Methyloferula stellata AR4: one gene and its partner. The protein of the gene in region 2 interacts with the protein of the main gene of each other region in a pairwise test. Links are inferred from orthologs where the notes say so. Each region holds a gene or a part of one and is shown on either strand. Other genes may lie near its edges. The genes, in order: dnaE and dnaQ.

Region 1 (7,026 bases), 2.0 Mb from region 2 along the record:
TGGCAATAGGTGCAGCCGGGAATCATCGCTTTGTCGAGCGCATGCACGGGCAAGCCCTTGATCGCCTCGACACAGATGACGCCTTCATGCTCGGCCTTATGCGCGAGCATCGGCGGCCCGGCGACATCGCCTATGGCATAGACGCCCTTCACATTCGTGCGGCCATAACCATCCGTTTTGATGATGCCGCGATCGATCGCGACGCCCAGAGCCTCAAGCCCCAGATTTTCGATATTGCCAACGACGCCAACAGCGGAAATCATGCGCTCGGCTTCGATCACTTGCGATGCGCCCTTCTCGTCGGTGACGGTCGCTACGATCGAATTGGCCTTCTTCTCGACCTTGGTGACTTTGGTCGAAGTCAGAATCTTGATGCCTTCCTTTTCGAAACGCTTACGGGCAAGGGCGGCGATCTCCGCATCCTCGACCGGCAGGATCTGCGGCAAAACCTCGACGACTGTCACCTGCGTGCCCATCGTCTTGTAGAATGACGCAAATTCGATCCCGATTGCACCGGAGCCCATGACGATGAGCGATTTCGGAAAGGCCTCAGGCACCATGGCTTCGAAATAGGTCCAGATCAGTTTGCCGTCAGGCTCCAGGCCCGGCAGGACACGCGGCCGCGCGCCGGTCGCAACAATAATATGAGCAGCCTTGTAGAGGTCCGGCGGCAGGACATTTTTCGGAACCGGGTTTTGCGGCTGCATCGGTGCTTTCTTCGAGGCGGTGACGGTCACTTCGCCCGGCTTTGAAATCGCCGCCTCGCCCCAGATCACATCGACTTTGTTCTTTTTCAGAAGAAAACCGACGCCGCCGTTCAATTGCGCCGAGACGGCGCGCGAGCGCTTCACGATGGCGCCCGGATCGAAGCCAAGCTTGCCCTCGATCACGAGACCGTAATCCTTGGCTTGGTTGGCATAATGGAAGATCTCGGCCGAGCGCAGCAGAGCTTTGGTCGGAATGCACCCCCAGTTGAGGCAAATGCCGCCAAGATGTTCGCGCTCGACGACTGCCGTCTTCAACCCCAACTGGGCCGCGCGCAGAGCCGCGACATAGCCGCCAGGGCCGCCACCGATCACGATAATATCGTAGGATTTATCCGCCATCCCGTTTCTCGATCCGTCAAATGTCAGAGTGACGATTTGAGATCAAACCGCGCGGCGGATTTTTCAAGTCTTTCTTTCGGCGCATGATTTGTCTGCTGGCTTTATCTAGCCGATCGGCGGATCGGAGTCATGCATGGCGCAACACCGGCGAAATCACATCATGTTTAGACGTGTTCCACGGCGACAATCCCCGGAATGGCCTTCAAGGCGCCGGCCATATCGGTCGAAACCTGATATTTGCCCGGCAATTTGACCTCGATTTCGTCGTCGCCGCGCATGAGGATGAGCGAGACTTCCCCGTCGCCCTGCCTTGTGAGACGCTGGGCGATCGAGGCCAGAGGCGCTTCGTCGCGCAGGAAGACCCGCAATCCCTTTTGAATGCGCCCCGCGGCTATGTCCAAAGGCTCGGCCGAAATGATGCGGGCGCGCACATCCTCGCCTTCGACATTGGCCTGCAAGCCAAGCAGCAAAGCCGCGCCCTTCACAAGCAGATCGCGATAGAGATTGAGGCCCTCCTGAAACAGGATCGCTTCATATTGGCCGGATTGATCCGACAATTGGACGATGCCCATTTTCGTGCCGGATTTCGTGCGCCTTTCCTGCTTGTCGAGCACGATCGCGGCGAGCCGCCCGGCCGAGGCGCCTTGTTTCACGCTGCGAGCGAAATCGGTCCAGCGCGTCACATTCAAGCGGTTGAGGATCCTCGCATAGGCATCGAGCGGATGACCCGACAAAAAGAAACCGACGGCATCGAACTCGCGGCGCAGGCGCTCGGCGAGCGTCCAGCCGGTCGACTTCGGCAAGGCCAGTTCATCGACGGTCTCGATGGCAAAGAGCGCATTTTGCCCGGCGCGGCGCTCTTCGTCGCGGCGCGACGCGCAGGCCATGAGGGTCTCGATCCCGGCAAAGACCCGCGCGCGGTCTTGCTCGAGCGCGTCGAAAGCGCCGGCCGAAGTCAGACATTCGAGCATCCGCTTATTGACGTCATGCGGGTTGATCCTGGCGGCGAAATCGGCGAGATCGCGAAAGCCTTGCGCGCCGCGCGCGGCGACCAGCGCCTGCGCCTGCCCTGCCCCGACGCCCTTGATCGCCGACAAGGCATAATGAATGGAAAGCTCGCCCGAGCGGTCCTCGACCTCGAAATCGACGCCAGAACGCGTCAGCGACGGCACTTCGACCTTGATGCCGAGGCGGCGCGCCTCGTTGCAGAATTCGGCGAGCTTATCGGTGTTCGACTTATCGAGCGTCATCGACGCGGCCAAGAACTCGACCGGATGATTGGCCTTGAACCAGGCCGTCTGATAGGCGATCAGCGCATAGGCCGCCGCATGGCTCTTGTTGAAGCCGTAATCGGCGAATTTGGCGAGAAGATCGAAAATCTCGTCGGCCTGCTTCTTGACGAGGCCGCGCTCCACCGCGCCGGAGACGAAGCGGTCGCGCTGCGCGTCCATCTCGGACTTGATCTTCTTGCCCATGGCGCGGCGCAATAGATCGGCTTCGCCAAGCGAATAGCCGGACAGAACCTGCGCGATCTGCATCACCTGTTCCTGATAGATGATGACACCGCAGGTCTCTTTCAGGATGGATTCGATTTTGGGATGAATGTAATCGGCGTCTTCCTCGCCGCGCTTCACCGCGCAATAGGTCGGAATATTGGCCATCGGGCCCGGCCGGTAGAGGGCAACAAGCGCGATAATATCTTCGAATCTATCGGCATGCATTTCGACAAGCGCCTTGCGCATGCCGGCACTTTCCAATTGGAACACGCCGACCGTCTCGCCGCGCCCGAGCATTTCGAAGGTCCTGCGATCGTCGAGCGGAATTTTGGCGAGATCGATCTCGATCCCGCGTTTTGCCAAAAGCTTGACGCAGGTCGCAAGCGTGGTGAGCGTCTTCAGCCCAAGAAAATCGAACTTGACGAGGCCCGCGGGCTCGACCCATTTCATGTTGAACTGCGTTGCCGGCATATCGGATTTCGGATCGCGATAGAGCGGCACGAGTTCTTCGAGCGGCCGGTCGCCGATGACGATGCCCGCCGCGTGGGTCGAGGCATTGGAATAAAGCCCTTCGAGCGTTTCGGCGATCTTCAGCATTTGCGCGACGCGCGGTTCCGCCTCGGCCGCCTCGCGCAGGCGCGGCTCGCTTTCGATGGCCTGTTTCAGATGCACCGGCGCCGCCGGGTTCTGCGGTACGAGCTTCGCCAGCTTATCGACCTGGCCGAGCGGCATTTCGAGCACGCGCCCGACATTGCGCATCACGCCGCGCGCCAGAAACGAACCGAAGGTGATGATCTGCGCGACCTTATCGGCACCGTAGCGATCGCGCACATAGCGGATCACTTCGTCGCGCCGGTCCTGGCAGAAGTCGATGTCGAAATCCGGCATGGATACGCGTTCAGGATTAAGGAAGCGCTCGAACAAGAGCCCGAAGCGGATCGGATCGAGATCGGTGATCGTCAGGGCATAGGCGACGAGCGAGCCCGCGCCCGAGCCGCGCCCCGGCCCGACCGGAATGCCCTGCTGCTTCGCATATTGGATGAAGTCCGCGACGATCAGAAAATAGCCCGGGAATTTCATCTTCACGATGACGTCGAGCTCGAAATTCAAGCGCGCCCAATAATCCTCTTCGGAAATCCCCGGCGCGCGGCCGAGCCTCGAAAGACGCAGCCGCAGGCCTTCTTCGGCCTGCCGGCGCAGCAGACCCGCCTCTTCTTCTTCCTGGGCGGCGGGATTTTCCATCGACGTGCCGAAGCGCGGCAGGATCGGTTTGCGCGTCAAAGGCCGGTAGGCACAGCGCAGCGCGATCTCGACCGAGTGGCGCGTCGCCTCCGGCAGATCGGCGAAAAGCTTGCCCATTTCGGCGCGTGTCTTGAACCTATGCTCGGGCGAAAGCTGCCGGCGCGTCGTATCGGCGAGCACGGTGCCTTCGGCGATGCACATCAAGGCGTCATGGGCTTCATAATCGGAGGTTGCGGCAAAGAATGGCTCGTTGGTGGCGACGAGCGGCAGGCCATGGCTATAGGCCAGATCGAGGAGCTGGGGCTCGATCTCGCGCTCGCTCATCAAGCCATGACGCTGCAGCTCGATATAGAGCCGCGACGGGAAGGCCCGTTCGAGCCAGGCAAGGCGCTGGCCCGCGATCTCCGGCCGCCCGGAAGCCAATGCCCGGTCGAGCGCACCGCCCGGGCCGGCCGAAAGCGCGATCAGCCCACGGGTTCGTCCTTCAAGGCGTGCGCAAGAGACATGCGGCGTGTCGCCCGGCGCCGGATCGAGCCAGGCGCAGGAGGCCAAATGCATGAGATTTAAATAGCCGGCCTCGTCCTGCGCCAGAAGCACGAGCGCGGCGCGCCCGGCGCCCGTCTCTTCGCCGCGCGGCGCGAGCTGCGCGCCGTCGCCAAAATCGACGGCGAGCTGTAGCCCGATGATCGGCTGCACGCCCTCCTTGGCGAGCTTTTCGGAAAACTCCAAAGCGCCGAAGAGATTATTCGTGTCGCTGATCGCCAGCGCGGGCATGGCATCCGCCACCGCGAGCTTCGCCAATTTGGCGATCGAGAGCGCGCCCTCGCGCAGCGAGAAGGACGAATGGACATGCAGATGCACGAAGCCGACGGCATCGAGCAAAGCCGGCTCTACGATCTGCCGCGCATCCGGCTGCGGCACGGCTTCCGCGGGATCAGGAAGAACAAGGGTCACGAGGCCACTCCACCGAAGCGCCGGACAGTAGCTTCAGGCCGCGCCCCAAAGAAGCACCGGCCCAAAGTTCTCAACAAGATGCGGCCTCTCAGGCGACGGCCGCGATCAGCGCCAGAAGCGCCGCGAGAGACATGAGCTCGGCGAAATCCTCAAACATACGCAACATAGGAACACTCCCTGACCGATGTTGCGTTTATGTTCTATTTTTGTTCTTTTGTCAACACTACCAGGCGCTGGGTAGTGCATCAGTTTGAAATCTGTCCCTTTAATCGCCCGCTCGCCTATTCCTCCGCTATGCTTACGGGAAAGCATGGAGGTGCGACCATGGACCTAGATGCCACAATCATGGACACGCTTGGGTCTACCGACCAAGCGCTGACGTTTGAGGAGGTCGTCAAAGGCGTCGCGCAGAGGTTAGAGCCGCAGATCAGAGAAAAACTCAACGAGTTGGCAGGCAAAGATCATATCAAGCGCCACCAGGGCGGCAAAGATCAGCCTTGGCGCTACCAGGCCAATCCGATCACGCGCCGGAATTTGAATTAAGCCTGAGAACATCGTCGGTTGTTGTCGCAGTTTCTAAACTGAGACAGTACCCTGTTTTTCAAAGATCGCGCCCACGACCCACGATACGCGAGGATATTAAATTGGCGACATTCAAGAAAATCAGCAAAGCCGACATGAGCACCTATAAAGTGACGCTCGTTCCGATGCTGCGGGACGACAAAACAATCGCCGGCCGCGTCACCGCCATCGTGATCGGGGATTGCGGTTCCCTGGACGTCAGATCGACCGTGCCCGACGACCCCTCGATTTCGGAGGCCTTCGAACAAGCCTCCGGATTTGCCGGAGCAGACGGCATCATCGGTGTCTATGACCCGGAAGAGCTATGGGCGCCTGAATGGCCGCCGCTCGTGTAATCGAGCGCCCAGGGATCATAGCAACAGACCGATCTTCGATGGTGTCATGGCAGACCAAGCCCCAGGGTCATATTTTATAAGCCGCGGCTTTAGGCGCATCTTTCTTCGCATCGATCAAAGCCTCAATATCTTGCATGCTCCAAAGCCGATCAGAGATGCCAGCGTCGGCGGGACGCTTTGGCATTTGGGTCCTCTAGGCATCTACTGTTCTACCTGATTTTTCTCGCGCTCAACGCGCGCCGTAACGACCCTTTTTATACAATCCTGAATGTGCTCAGAGTCTGTTTGGGTTGGGCTTTTTGGATGCTCCTCAAGACAAGCTATCATCGCTAGATAATCTGAATAGCGCATCATCGCACTGTCCGGAGAATCAGGCCCGTTTGCGGCAATAGACGTTGTAAGCAGAACAATCGCGGCCAGCACCGCACCCTCCATGCTTTCCGCTAAGCATACCGGAAAGACATAGGGTTCGGCGAGCGGGCGATTAGAGGGACAGATTTCAAACTGATGCACGACCTCCCACGAGGCCTATCCTCGGACTCTGTGGAGCCATTTTGCTTATGAAAAAATGTTCCACCATCTATTTTTATTCGCCGCCGCCGCCGCCGCCGCTTTCTGTAGCGCTTCCAACTCCCGCGCGAGATCCAATGCTTGTCTTTCAGCGGTCTCGGCCCGTTCCAGGAGCTTAAAGGCAGACGCCGTAATAAAATTATCGTAGACGTTTGGAGGCACGAGAAAGGCGTTACGAAGCTCTTCGTGTTCCTTAGCCACGAAAAATCTATTGAGCCCATCGGAATAAACGAAGCAGTAATTTGCTTTACAAAGCAGATCTTCCCATGGCTGGTAGAAATTCACCATCGGGTCCGGGCCATGGGCTTCGCCAATGATGATCCATGGCCGCCATCGTGTGAAATCGGCGCCTTCAAAAACGGCAAGCTCGCCGCCTTCCACATCGACTTTTAGAAAATGAATGTCTCGGTCTTTGACATAGGTGCTGCAGACATCACGCAGCGTTGTTGTCGTGAGAGACTGCGAGATCACCTCACGTCCGCTTTCCTTGTGAAGAGCGGCCATATCTGGATTGAGCGTTGCGAAAGCTTCGCTTTCAGTGATGAGAAAAAGCGGCGCCTCGCCAGCTTCTTTCCAACACGCGGTTTTCAGATTGATATCGCGCGGCCGCGAAGCCTGAAGCTGCTCGAATGGATAGTCGGTCGGCTCGATATTTATGCCCGACCAGCCGCGATCGTAAAATGCCTTGGTGACGGATTCCGCTTCAGGGAGATTGGCGCCGACATCGATATAGAACCCGTT
Region 2 (6,003 bases):
CGACGACTGCTGGTTCCTTTGGAAGATGCGGCAGGCTTTTGCCATGCCGGGGCGTCACGCTGCGCGCGACCTCGATCCAAAGCTCGATTTCTTCATCGGTCAGGGACCGCGCGCGCGGCGACCGATGAACGGACTGGCCTTTCTTCATGACGATCCGTCGAGATCGCGCGGAAGCAGCACCGTGAATTCGGCTTTATGCCTGATCGCACCTGCGAGCGCGCCCGCCGCATCGCCGGAACCAAAATAAAGATCGCCGCGCGCGGCGCCGACGATGGCCGAACCCGTATCCTGCCCGATCATCAGCCGGCGAAATTTCGATGAAGCCGGCGACTGCCAAGGGATCTCCGCATCGATCCACATCGGCAAGCCATAGGGCCAGATGGCACGATCCAGGGCGATCGACCGGAAAGCGGTCAGGCTGACGCCCTGGCCGCCTATAGGACCCTCCTCGGGCCGCAATACCTCCGTCAAAGCGAAGAAAATATAGGATTTATTGCGCAACATGAGCGCAGCACCGGCCTCGCCCGGTCCTTGACCCTGTGTCCTGATCCAGTCCTTCAGCCCGGTGAGACCGGCCTTTTCCGGCGGGATATCATGTTCCACGACGAGAATCCGGCCAATCGACGTATAGGGATGACCATTGCGCCCCGCGTAAGTCAGCCGGACCTCTGCCCCGTCGCGCAGTTTGACGCGTGCCGAGCCTTGCACATGAATGAAGAAGGCCTCGACCTTATCCTTCACCCAGACGAGCGGTTTCACCCGGCCTTCGAGTGCCCCCGCATCGATCGCGGCGCGATCTGGATAGGGCTCCAAAAATGGCGCCGCGGCACCTGCGAGGCTTTCGCTTTGCCGCAAATCGACGAGACTGTCGGGCCGGCCTAGGATCGGCGCGGCAAAATCGGGATGCGGTGCCAAGGACCCTTCGACGACCGGCTCGTAATAGGCGGTGACGAAACCGGCGCCCGAGGCCGTCTTCGGCCGGATGCGATGCGGCGCGAAAAATGTCTCGAAGAACTGCCGCGCCTCCCGCGCATTCGAAGCAGGCTCGGCGAGCGCCTTGAGGCAGACGGTCTTCAGGAAGGAAGGCGCCGGATCGGCGGCCGGGCGCAAAGCCGGCTCGTTTTCGACGATCGCCTTGCAGGAGACTAAAAAGGCGCGAAAGGCCGCGTGGCAATCCTCGCCGTCAAATCCGTCGAGCGCCGCGAAAGGCACTGCGTCTTGCGACATCTCGGGAGGCGTGAGGAAACCGCGAATCATCGTCAACCCCGATATGGGTCAGTGGCGGCTTTCCGTGGCGATCAGTTTCCAATTCGGATCGCGCGAGCTGGTATCGCGGGCAAAGGTCCAAAGATCATTGACATCGATGACCTTGTCCGCGGCGCCGTCGATGACCGCGCCGGTCTTGTCGCGCGTGACCGTGATCAGCTTGACCGCGAAAATCACACTGACCTGCGCCACGCTACCGTGCAATTGGACGTGATCGAAGGCCGCCTTGTCGATCGACACCAAAGTGGTTTCGACCTTGTCGCCGCGCTCTTCGCGATCTGAAATCGCCCCGGAAAAACTTGCGAAGACATCCTCGGCCAGAAGATTTTGCAAGGTGGCTTTATCGCCATTGGCAAAAGCATTGATGATCATCTCATAGGCGGCTTTCGCACCTTCGAGAAAGGCCTTGGGATCGAAATTCGGATCGGCACGGCCCAAAGCGTCGAGATCGGCCCAAAGCGGCGTGGCTGGCTCGGCAAAGCCAGCCCAGCGGCCAGGACCCCCACCCTTTTGCTCTTGCGCCCGCTTGTCGTCATTGGCCGCACCCGGCAGCCTGATGACATTTCCGTCGGTTTCGGTGGCCTCGCGCCGCGCATCGTCGCGCGGCCGGGCGAAAGGATCGACCGGCGGCTTTTCATGCCCCGTCCGCATGCCGAGAACGGAACTCAGCTTCCACACCACGAAAATGGCCAGAAGCGCGAAAATAATGGTCGTCATGTCAAATGGCTCGTGCATCGGATCCGGTGTGGCTTAGAAGAGGTCTTAAGCGATAGGCAGCGTGGTTGCCGGATGCCCCATCTCTTATCATATATATTGGCAATCTGGAGGCCAGTTCGCCAAACCGCCTCGAAACGCCTGTCCGGCACCATTTGGGAAGCAGGTCCCCACCTGTCCAGCGAAATCGCGAAGAGCACGCGGCGGCTTACGAAGAGTTCATAGAGATGCAGATCACGCACGGCCCGGTCGAACTTCCAAAACGCCTTCTGCTCGGGTTTGCACTCTGGTTTGCGGCCGAGCTTTGCGCTTTTGCGCTGGTTGTCGCCTATATCGGCCTGGCGGGCGCGCTTTTGCTCGGCCTCCTGACAAGCCTGATGGGATTTTCGCTGTTGCGGCGGCTCGGCCAGGACGCCGCTTCGAGCCTGAGACAGGTGTTGGGTACCCAAGGCGTTGTTCTCAAACCGGAATCTATGGTCGATGGCACGATTTCGGCCATCGCCGGCGTATTACTGATCCTGCCGGGTTTTCTGTCCGATCTGGTCGGGCTTGCGCTTTCGGCACCGATGATCCGGCTCTGGCTCGCCAATCGGATGCATTGGCAAGGCGCGTCTTTCACGGCGCAATCGCAGCCAAGACGCCGCGATGAGGTGATTGATCTCACCGATGGCGAGTGGCGGCGTCTCGACGATAGCGCGCCCAATCCGCGCGGCCAGAGCTAAAGCCGCGGCCGGGGCGTTTCAGCTTCACCTTGTTCCGCTCTTCTATCCATGCTACCGGCAGCCGCATTCCGTCCGGCACAGTCAAGCGGACTTCGAGGGAGATTTTTGAAAATGGCCGAAGCGAACGGCAATGACGCACAGCCGAACAATGGTGTGCCCGCCCTCAACGCGATGGTTCAATATATCAAGGACTTTTCCTTCGAGAACCCGAATGCGCCCCGGTCTTTAGGGCCGCAAAGTAAGGCTCCGAACATCTCCATCCAGGTCAATGTGAACGCCAAGCAGGTCGCCGAAGCCGATTTCGAGGTCGAAATCCTGCTCGAGGGCTCCGCCGGCGAGGGTGCCGACCTTCTGTTCAAATTCGAGCTCGATTATGCCGGCATCTTCCGGCTGCAGAATATCGCGGCCTCCGATCAGCATCCGGTCATCATGATCGAATGCCCGCGCCTGCTGTTTCCCTTCGCCCGGCAGATCGTCGCCGATGCGGTGCGCAACGGTGGTTTTCCGCCGCTTTATATCGATCCGATCGATTTCGCCTCGCTTTACCGGCAGAAAATGGCCGAAGTCGCGGCGACCGGCGCTCCGGCCACGGCGCCGAACTGAGCTTTGCTGCGCAACATAGGCCGCAGCAAATCAAGGATCGGATGGCGGCTCGGGCAGTTTGAACTGATGCCAGATCGCCTTGTCGCCCAAGGTTTTGATGAAGGCCCAATGGCGCAAGGTCGCCATCGCCTCAATGGCAAACGGCAGCGGCTCCGGCCGCGCCTTCATCAGGCCCTCGGCTGATCGATCAAAGCCCCGGTTGGGGCCGCCGAGCAGCAGATTGGCCTGCCGGCCACCGGTCAGTTCCGCATAGACTTCCGCCAAGATCTCGGCATCGAGCAGCGCGCCGTGTTTTGTGCGGCGGGAATTATCGATTCCATAGCGCTGGCAGAGTGCGTCGAGGTTGTTCGGCGAACCAGGGTGGCGCCGGCGCGCCATCGTCAAAGTATCGATGACACGGTCGGAACCGATCGGCGGAAGGCCGAGGAGCGCGAGTTCGGCATTGATGAAACGCATGTCAAATTCGGCATTATGGGCGACGAGCTGCCCATCTCCGACGAATTTCAAGAAATCCTCGGCAATCTGCGCGAAGACCTGCTTTCCCTTGAGAAATTCCGCCGAAATGCCGTGAACGCGAAAAGCCTCCTCGGGCATGTCGCGTTCGGGATCGATATAGACGTGGAAATGCTGGCCGGTCGGGATGGCGTTCAGGATCTCGATACAGCCGATCTCGACGACCCTATGGCCATTGGCGGGGTCGAGACCGGTCGTTTCCGTATCGAAGACGATCTCACGCATCAGCGCATAATCCCGAAAAGTTGCAGACTTTTCGGATCAGATTATGCGCCAGATAAAAATCCGTCATTTGAATTTGATCCAAGCTCATTTTGGTCCCGGAATCAGCTTTCGCAAGATGTCTCGCACATCCGCCTCCGCCGAGGCCAGGCCGAGGCTCGTATCGATGATGTAATTCGCCTTTTTGCGCTTGTCGGCATCGGGCATTTGACGCGCCAATATGGCTTCCAATCGCGCCTCTGTCATGCCGGGACGTTGGGCTAATCTTTCCTTTTGCACTGCTTCCGGCGCCGTCACCAGAAGTACGGCATCGACTGGCGTATCGGCGGCATTCTCAAGCAGAAGCGGAATGTCGAGCACCACCAGCGGTAGGCCGCGCTCTTTTGCACTGCACAAAAATTCTTCGCGGGCTTCGCGCACGAGCGGATGCACGATCGCCTCAAGTTGTTGCAGCGCAGCAGGATCGCCGAGAACCCGGGCGCCGAGGCGCAGCCGGTCGACGACGCCGGCCTCCGTCGTTCCGGGAAAAACTGCTTCAATCAAAGGCGTAGCTTTGCCTCGATAGAGCCCGTGGACGACCGCATCCGCGTCGAAAACCTCGATCCCTTCGGCCCGGAACAGATTCGCCGTGGTCGATTTGCCCATGCCGATCGAGCCGGTGAGGCCGAGGACGATCATTTTGGCGTGCTCGTCACATCGGCTTCAATCAAGGCGAGCAATTCCGGCGTGACCTCGGGTCTTTGCCCGAACCAATGTTCGAATCCGGGCACCGCCTGATGGAGCAGCATGGAAAGGCCACCGACCGTGCGCAGGCCGCGACGGTGCGCCTGCGCCAGCAGCGGCGTTTCGAGCGGCACATAGACAATGTCGTCTACCACCGCATAGCTGGGCAGAGCGGAGAGATCGATATCGAGGGGCGGCTGACCGGCCATGCCGAGCGATGTGGTATTCACGAGAAGATCGACGCCCGCGAGGCTTTCGCCTAGCTGCTGCCAGGGCCGCGCCGTCACACCGGACCCAAACAGACGGGCCAGCTCTTCGGCCCGTTCAAGCGTCCGGTTGAATATTAAAATATTTTTTATGTTGCGCAGCAAAAGCGCCTGGACGATTGCCCGGGCCGCTCCGCCCGCGCCGAGCACGACGGCTTTATCCCCGGTCTTTTCCCAACCTTGGACTTCGGCATCCAGACCACCGAGAAAGCCAATAATATCAGTATTATCGCCCCAAAGCTCTCCACCCTCTATCCATAGGGTATTCACAGCTTGGAGAGAGTCGGCGCGTTCAGTTCGGCGCGTCGCAAGCCGATAGGCCATTTCCTTATGCGGCAGAGTGACATTGCCACCGCGATAGCCCTTTTCGGCGAGATGACTCACGAAATTCTGGAAATCCGCCGGTGCGACTTCGGCCCGCCCATAGCTTCCTTCGATGCCTAGCTGTTGCAGCCAGTAGGTGTGGATCAAGGGCGAGCGCGAATGTTTGACCGGCCAGCCGATGACGCAAGCGCGGGGCGGATTTGTACTCATGCGAGAAGACTGCCCTCTTCGCGCAGGAATTGCAGCAAAGGAATGAGCGGCAGGCCCATGATCGTCGCGTGATCGCCTTCTATCTTCTCAAGCACATGGATGCCGAGACCTTCGACGGCGCCGGCGCCCACGCTGTTTAAAAGCTCCGCTCCGGCGGTTTCCACATAGGCCGCGATGAAGGATTGGCCCAATATCCGGCATGTGAGACGCGCGGTCGGGACCTCCTCCTTCAGGATCCTGCCAGCTCTCGCGACGCAGAAGGCCGAATGCAATTCATGCGTGCGGCCGGAGAGAAGCGCCAGATGCTCGGCTGCCTCGGCAAGGTCTTTCGGCTTGGCGAAAAGCCGCCCATCGAGATCAAGCACCTGATCCGCCCCGATGACGAGATGATCCGGTCTCAAGGCGCTCACCGCCAATGCCTTGGCCCGCGCCAGATGCGC

Evidence for each region.
Region 1: the proteins of dnaQ (region 2) and dnaE interact in binary tests that used the Escherichia coli proteins (3 or more experiments, as listed by UniProt). The link is inferred for Methyloferula stellata AR4 from one-to-one orthologs.

What each region holds. Positions count from the first base shown.
Region 1 is NZ_ARWA01000001.1:2,660,990-2,668,015, reverse strand. Bases 1,071-5,085 are described here. They hold dnaE (DNA polymerase III subunit alpha), read right to left. Parts: upstream 4,727-5,085; coding sequence 1,271-4,726; downstream 1,071-1,270. Other genes in these bases: lpdA (dihydrolipoyl dehydrogenase), read right to left, coding at 1,071-1,106. Outside these bases: more of lpdA, read right to left, coding at 1-1,070; A3OQ_RS0113120 (hypothetical protein), read left to right, coding at 5,123-5,341; A3OQ_RS0113115 (hypothetical protein), read left to right, coding at 5,443-5,715; A3OQ_RS0113105 (hypothetical protein), read right to left, coding at 5,917-6,228; A3OQ_RS0113100 (FkbM family methyltransferase), read right to left, coding at 6,274-7,026. UniProt on the Escherichia coli protein: DNA polymerase III is a complex, multichain enzyme responsible for most of the replicative synthesis in bacteria. This DNA polymerase also exhibits 3' to 5' exonuclease activity. The alpha chain is the DNA polymerase catalytic subunit.
Region 2 is NZ_ARWA01000001.1:696,383-702,385, forward strand. The notes cover bases 2,190-5,181. They hold dnaQ (DNA polymerase III subunit epsilon), read right to left. Parts: upstream 4,044-5,181; coding sequence 3,336-4,043; downstream 2,190-3,335. Other genes in these bases: A3OQ_RS21240 (FxsA family protein), read left to right, coding at 2,208-2,702; secB (protein-export chaperone SecB), read left to right, coding at 2,814-3,305; coaE (dephospho-CoA kinase), read right to left, coding at 4,128-4,718; A3OQ_RS0103505 (shikimate dehydrogenase), read right to left, coding at 4,715-5,181. Also shown: A3OQ_RS0103465 (Smr/MutS family protein), read right to left, coding at 1-148; mltA (murein transglycosylase A), read right to left, coding at 145-1,257; A3OQ_RS0103475 (Tim44/TimA family putative adaptor protein), read right to left, coding at 1,276-1,983; more of A3OQ_RS0103505, read right to left, coding at 5,182-5,563; A3OQ_RS0103510 (Maf family protein), read right to left, coding at 5,560-6,003. UniProt on the Escherichia coli protein: DNA polymerase III is a complex, multichain enzyme responsible for most of the replicative synthesis in bacteria. The epsilon subunit contain the editing function and is a proofreading 3'-5' exonuclease.